2 linked regions of the Bradyrhizobium diazoefficiens genome follow. The protein of the gene in region 1 binds, or shares a complex with, the protein of each later gene. Links are inferred from orthologs where the notes say so. Each region holds a gene or a part of one and is shown in the gene's direction. Other genes may lie near its edges.

The links.
Region 2: the proteins of eno (region 1) and JJB99_RS20720 are in contact, whole or in part, in a solved structure (PDB 2FYM), measured with the Escherichia coli proteins. The link is inferred for Bradyrhizobium diazoefficiens from one-to-one orthologs.

What each region holds. Positions count from the first base shown.
Region 1 is NZ_CP067100.1:3,938,624-3,941,738, forward strand. Bases 226-3,026 are described here. They hold eno (phosphopyruvate hydratase), read left to right. Parts: upstream 226-884; coding sequence 885-2,168; downstream 2,169-3,026. Other genes in these bases: JJB99_RS18655 (Vgb family protein), read right to left, coding at 226-710; JJB99_RS18665 (zinc-binding dehydrogenase), read left to right, coding at 2,218-3,026. In the rest of the region: more of JJB99_RS18655, read right to left, coding at 1-225; more of JJB99_RS18665, read left to right, coding at 3,027-3,115. UniProt on the Escherichia coli protein: Catalyzes the reversible conversion of 2-phosphoglycerate (2-PG) into phosphoenolpyruvate (PEP). It is essential for the degradation of carbohydrates via glycolysis.
Region 2 is NZ_CP067100.1:4,361,934-4,365,853, forward strand. The notes cover bases 179-3,784. They hold JJB99_RS20720 (Rne/Rng family ribonuclease), read left to right. Parts: upstream 179-497; coding sequence 498-3,584; downstream 3,585-3,784. Other genes in these bases: JJB99_RS20725 (NAD(P)/FAD-dependent oxidoreductase), read left to right, coding at 3,650-3,784. Also shown: more of JJB99_RS20725, read left to right, coding at 3,785-3,920. UniProt on the Escherichia coli protein: Endoribonuclease that plays a central role in RNA processing and decay. Required for the maturation of 5S and 16S rRNAs and the majority of tRNAs. Also involved in the degradation of most mRNAs.

The sequences.
Region 1 (3,115 bases):
GCGGGATCATGCACTGAGACATGCCCGCTGTTCCACTCGCTGACCCAGATCCGGCTTTTCGAGTCCGACCAGACGCGCCGGGAGCCCTGGCCGGGCGTCGGCGGCTCGACGACATTGGCGTGGCCGGTCGCGAGATCGATCTTGGCGATGTAGCTGCCGGCGAGCGAGGCGTACCAGACGTCGCCTTTGGGCGTGACTGCGATGCCATAGGGGCCAATGCCCTTCGGCGCCTTGAACACGTCCATCGCGCCGGATTGCGGCGTGAGACGGCCGTAATAGCCGGACTGGCCAGTGAACCAGTAGGTGCCGCTTCGGTCGAACACACCGGTATTGAGATTGGCGTAGGCGTACTTTTCGGGCAGGCGGAACAGCGTGACCTTGAGATCACGGGGATCGACCCGCACGATCGCGTTCTGGCCGCCCTCGGTAATCCAGGGCGCGCCGTCGGGCCCGATGGTCACGCCGTGCGGGGCGGCACCGTCGCCGAGGCTGACCGTCTTGAAGCTGCCATCCCTGGGATCGAGCCGGCCGAGCATCCCTTTGCCCTGCGCCGTAAACCAGACCGTGCCGTCGGCGGCGGGAGCGAGGTCGTGCAGGCCGATGCCGGGCCTGATCGGGAAAAATTTTGTCCGGAACGGGCCTTCCTGCGCAAAAGATGGGCGGGTCGCGAGGAAGGCGGTGCTCGAGGCAAGAAACTGGCGGCGATTCATGGCGTTACCCCGACTGTTTCAGATTGAGGTTGGACGCACGGACCAGGCAGCGTCAAGCTTAGTCCGATGTCCTTCGCGCGTCCGTCGAACCGGATCGTCCAAGCGTTCACATTTGCTTGCGGCCCGTGTAAGACCCGCGGCACCGATCAGCCCTAACGAACGGAAGTGTACATCATGACCGCCATTATCGACATCATCGGCCGCGAAATTCTCGATAGCCGGGGCAATCCCACCGTCGAGGTCGACGTCGTGCTGGAAGATGGTGCGCTTGGCCGCGCCGCCGTGCCGTCAGGCGCCTCGACCGGTGCCCATGAAGCCGTGGAACTGCGCGACGGCGACAAGGCGCGCTATCTCGGCAAGGGCGTCACCAAGGCGGTCGGCGCAGTCAACGGCGAGATCTTCGAGGCGCTGAGCGGCCTCGATGTCGAGCAGCAGGCCCAGATCGACCAGATCATGATCGACCTCGACGGCACGCCGAACAAGAGCCGGCTGGGCGCCAACGCCATTCTCGGCGTCTCGCTCGCCTGCGCCAAGGCGGCCGCGAACTCGCTCGACATGCCGCTCTATCGTTATGTCGGCGGCACCGCCGCGCGGCTCTTGCCGGTGCCGATGATGAACATCATCAATGGCGGCGTGCATGCCGACAACCCGATCGACTTCCAGGAGTTCATGATCCTCCCGGTCGGCGCCTCGTCTTTCGCGGAAGGGCTGCGCTACGGCGCGGAGGTCTTCCACACGCTGAAGTCGGAGCTGAAGAAGGCCGGCCACAACACCAATGTCGGCGACGAGGGCGGCTTTGCCCCGAACCTGCCGTCGGCCGACGCCGCGCTCGACTTCGTCATGAACGCGATCGGCAAGGCCGGCTACAAGGCTGGCAGCGACATCGTGATTGGCCTCGACTGCGCCTCGACCGAGTTCTTCAAGGACAGCAAGTATGTCTATGAAGGCGAGGGCAAGACCCGCTCGATCTCCGAGCAGGCCAAATATCTCGCCGATCTCGTCTCGCGCTATCCGATCGTCACCATCGAGGACGGCATGTCGGAAGACGACATGGACGGCTGGAAGGAGCTCACCGATCTCATCGGCAAGAAGTGCCAGCTGGTCGGCGACGATCTCTTCGTCACCAACGTCAAGCGCCTCGCCGAAGGCATCAAGGCCGGCCGCGCCAATTCGATCCTGATCAAGGTCAACCAGATCGGCACGCTGACCGAGACGCTCGCCGCCGTCGAGATGGCGCACAAGTCGGGCTATACCTCGGTGATGTCGCACCGCTCCGGCGAGACCGAGGATTCCACCATCGCCGACCTCGCGGTCGCCACGAACTGCGGACAGATCAAGACCGGATCCCTTGCGCGTTCCGATCGCACCGCCAAATACAACCAGCTCCTGCGCATCGAGCAGCAGCTCGGCAAGCAGGCGCTCTATGGCGGCAGGGCGGCACTAAAGGCGCTGGCATAAGCCGGCGCCCGCGCGACACGCGAAAAACAGAAACAGGGGAGGATTAGACATGAGCGACGGCAAGACCGGAATGCAATTGCGTTCACTGCTCAAGAAGAGCGGCGAGCTGGAATTGTCCCTCGTGAATGTCCCGACCCCGGAGCCGGCCGACGACGAGGTCGTCGTCCGCGTCGAGGCGACGCCGATCAATCCGTCCGATCTCGGCCTGTTGATCGGCGCCGCCGATATGTCGGCCGCCAAGGCGTCCGGCACCAGGGAGATGCCGGTCATCACCGCGACCATGCCGGAAGGCGCGATGCGGATGATGGCGGCGAGGTTCGACCAGTCGCTGCCGGTCGGCAATGAGGGCGCCGGCACGGTGATCCGGACCGGTGCGTCCGATGCCGCAAAAGCGCTGATGGGCAAGACGGTGTCGATGATCGGCGGCGCCATGTACACGCAGTACCGCGTGCTCAAGGTCCGCGACGTCATGGAGCTGCCGGCCGGCACCACGGCCGCCGACGGCGCGTCCTGGTTCGTCAATCCGCTGACTGCGCTCGGCATGACCGAGACGATGCGGCGGGAGAACCATAAGGCGCTGGTGCATACGGCTGCGGCGTCCAACCTCGGCCAGATGCTGAACAAGATCTGCATCAAGGACGGCATCGGCCTCGTCAACATCGTCCGCAGCAAGGAGCAGGCCGACATCCTGCACAAGATCGGCGCCAAGCACGTCGTCGATTCCTCCGCGCCGAGCTTCATGGACGATCTCACGGACGCGCTGGTGGAGACCGGCGCCACCATCGCCTTCGACGCCATCGGCGGCGGCAAGCTCGCCAGCCAGATCCTGACCGCGATGGAAGTGGCGGCCAACAAGACCGCGAAGGAATACAGCCGCTACGGCTCCAACGTGTACAAGCAGGTCTACATCTACGGCAGCCTCGATACGCGCCCGACTGAGCTGAACC
Region 2 (3,920 bases), 420 kb from region 1 along the record:
CAAGGTTTGGGAATTCCAGCGTTTTCCGTTTCCCTCTAAGACCAGCGCGGTGCGCGGCAGCGAGGTGGAGCGGGCGAAGCCCCGGTGGCGGACGGTCCCGGGTTACCTCAGCGTTTCCGGGACGGTTTTGACAGCGACGCGACCATTTACCCGGTCCCTTAATCCCAAGGGAGCGGTTCGTGATCCCCAAGGCGAGCGCGCTCGCGCCATGCCTGGCCAACAGCAACTGATTGAGGGGCGGCCCCGCCGCCCAATGCTTCATACGGGCCGACGCTTGATGCGCCAGACTGTGCCGACGAATTCTGAAGGACCATTCGCGACGCTGCGGAGTGATACTCCCGCGCGCCGCCTCGGTCCTGAAGCTTCCGGTTCGGCAAGGCGCGAGAGACGGCGTTTCGGCCTTCCCCTCACCCCCGAATCAGGTGGACCGTCGCGTCACCCGGCAGCGCAATTCGCGCCCACGGTCGATCGCGCCCGCCGCCGCCAAGAGTTAAGACATGCCCAACAAGATGTTGATCGATGCCACCCACCCGGAAGAGACCCGGGTCGTCGTGGTCCGCGGCAATCGCGTCGAAGAGTTTGATTTCGAGACTGCGCAACGCAAGCAACTGCGCGGGAATATCTACCTCGCCAAGGTCACAAGGGTCGAACCCTCGCTCCAGGCCGCCTTCGTCGAATATGGCGGCAACCGCCACGGCTTCCTCGCCTTCAGCGAAATCCATCCCGACTACTACCAGATCCCGGTCGCCGACCGGCAGGCGCTGATCGAGGCCGAGGAACAGGCCCATCGTGAGGCCGAGGAGGAGAGCGAGAACCGCTCCCATGGCCGCCGCCGTTCGCGCCACCGCAATGCCCGCCGCCGCGGCCATGGCGAGCGCGTCCGCAGCGACATCGTCGAAGGCCTCGAGGCCGGCGTCGATCCCACGGCCCAGCCGGTCGAGGGCGAGGCCCTGCACCCTGAGGGGGCTTCGCACGAGAGCGAGTACCTGCACGCCGATGCCGAGCATCATGGCGAGCACGAAGCCCACGATCATCACGACCACGATCATGGCGAGCATGATCACGAGCATCATGATCACCACGACCATGATCATCGGGAGCACGGGCACGACGATCATCATGAGACCCATGATGACGACCATCATCACGATGCGCACGACCATCACGACCATGATCATGACGAGACGCCCGCGGCCGTCGGCGCCGAGCCCGTAGTCGCAACCGAGACCGTTGCCGAGCCGCAGGAAGCCCACGCTGATGAAGCCCATGCCGAGGCTCTGGCCGAAGCCGTGACCTCGGCCGCGGAGCCGGCTGATGCCGTTTACGGCGACGGCGCCGAGGCGCCGCATGCCGAGGCCGCGGAAGCAGCCGGCGAAGACGACGAGGACGAGGACGAGGACGGCGAGGAAGCCGAAGAGGAACACGTCGAATCCGTCGGGGGCGACGACGTGCTCGAGGAAGTGCCCGAGCGCACCTTCCGTCCGCGCCGCCAGTACAAGATCCAGGAAGTCATCAAGCGCCGCCAGGTGATGCTGGTCCAGGTCGTCAAGGAAGAGCGCGGCAACAAGGGCGCGGCGCTCACGACCTATCTCTCGCTGGCCGGCCGCTATGCCGTGTTGATGCCGAACACCGCGCGTGGCGGCGGCATCAGCCGCAAGATCACCAGCGCGCAGGACCGTTCGCGCCTGAAGGAAGTGGTGCAGGACCTCGACGTGCCCGAGGGCATGGGCATCATCCTGCGCACCGCCGGCGCCTCCCGCACCAAGCCCGAGATCAAGCGCGATTTCGAGTATCTGATCCGGATGTGGGAGACGGTGCGCGACCTGACGCTGAAGTCGCAGGCCCCGACCCTCGTCTACGAGGAAGGCTCGCTGATCAAGCGCTCGCTGCGCGACCTCTACAACAAGGAGATCGACGAGATTCAGGTCGCCGGCGAGTCCGGCTACCGCGAAGCGCGCGATTTCATGAAGATGCTGATGCCCGCCAATGTCAGCGCGGTGAAGCAGTATCGCGATGGCCAGCCGCTGTTCTCGCGCATGGGCGTGGAGAGCCAGTTGGACGCGATGTTCTCGCCGACCGTGCAGCTGCGCTCCGGCGGCTATATCGTGATCAATCAGACCGAGGCGCTGGTCTCGATCGACGTCAACTCGGGACGATCGACCCGCGAGCACCATATCGAAGACACCGCGCTCAAGACCAATCTGGAGGCCGCCGAAGAGGTCGCCCGCCAGCTCCGCCTGCGCGACCTCGCCGGCCTGATCGTCATCGACTTCATCGACATGGACGAGAAGCGCAACAACCGCGCGGTCGAACGCAAGCTGTCCGATTGCCTGCGGCAGGATCGCGCCCGCATCCAGGTCGGCCGCATCTCGCATTTCGGCCTCCTGGAAATGTCGCGCCAGCGCATCCGCGCCAGCGTGCTGGAGTCCTCGACCGACCCCTGCCCGCATTGCGGCGGCACCGGCCACGTCCGTTCGGTGTCGTCGGTGGCGCTGCAGCTGTTGCGCGGCCTCGAAGAGATCCTGATGAAGGGCGCGACCCACAATCTCGTGGTTCGCACCCGCACCGATGTCGCGCTCTATGTGCTGAACCACAAGCGCGGGCATCTGCGCGACCTCGAGAACAGCTTCAAGGTCACGCTGTCTGTGATCGCCGACCCCAGCGTCAGCGGACCGCAGGCCTATCTCATCGATCGTGGCGAGCAGGTGCATACGCTCGAAGCCGCCAAGGCGCTGCTCGCGGCGCAGGCGGCAGCGAGTCCGCCGCCGCTGGCCGAAGAGGCCTATGACGACGAGGAATTCGATCCGGAACTGGAATCCGAGGTCGAGACCGAGGAGACCGAAGGTCTCACCGAAGAGCAGGCTGCCGGCGAGGCCGGCCCCGAGCAGGACGGCCAGCGCCGCAAGCGTCGCCGTCGCCGCCGCGGCCGCGGTGGCCAGCGCGACGGCGAGCTGCGCGAGGACAGCCCACCCACCCTTCCCGAGGCGGTCGTGGCCGCCGGCGAAGGCGAGGAGGACGATGCCGATACCGAGCAGGACGGCGAGGAAGGCGAGGAGCAGGCCGCCCGTGGCGAGCAGCAGGGCGGCGGCGAGCGCCGGCGCCGGCGCGGTCGCCGCGGCGGACGCCGTCGGCGTGGCGGTGGCGAGGAAGGCCTCGCTGGCTCCATCGGCGACGAGCTCGCGGCCAATGCCCCGCCGGAAGCGAGCGACGCAGTCGCCGACTTCGACAGCTTCGGCAGCGAAGCTGCGCCCTCGATCGCACAGGCCGAGCACGTCGTGGAGCCGCAGGCTGCACAGCCTGAGGCGCAAGCGGAAACGCCGGCTGCGGCCCAGCCGGAGCCCGCGCCCAGCGCCGCAGCCGAGGAGCCTGCGGACGACAAGGCGGCGCGCCGCCGCTCCACGGTCCGGGAAAAGGTGAGCTTCCTGCTCAACAGCGAGAGCGAGCCGGCAGCGCCGGTTACGGAGGCGAGCGAGCCGGTTCCTCCGCCTGCGCCTGAGCCTGCGCCGGAAGCAGCAAATGAAACGCCGGCCGCACCGCGTCGTGCCGGCTGGTGGTCGCGGCGCTTCGGCGGCGGCGGCGAGTAAGAGAGACAATCGCGTTGAAACCGCCCGGCCAAACCGGGCGGTTTTGATTTGGCGAGGGCATTCGAATGCAAAGCGCGATCGTTCTCGGCGGCGGCATGATTGGCGTCAGCGCGGCGCTGCACCTGCGGCAGCGCGGCTGGTCGGTCACGCTCGTTGACCGCAGGGAGCCGGGCCGCGAGACCAGCTACGGCAATGCCGGGATGATCCAGGCCGAAGCGGTGCGCCCCTATCCGATGCCGCGCGATCTCTTTTCGCTGCTCAAGATCGCGACCGGCCGCACCAACGACGTCCGCTACAGCCCGTCGTCGCTTCATCTCCATATCGAGCCCCTGCTCC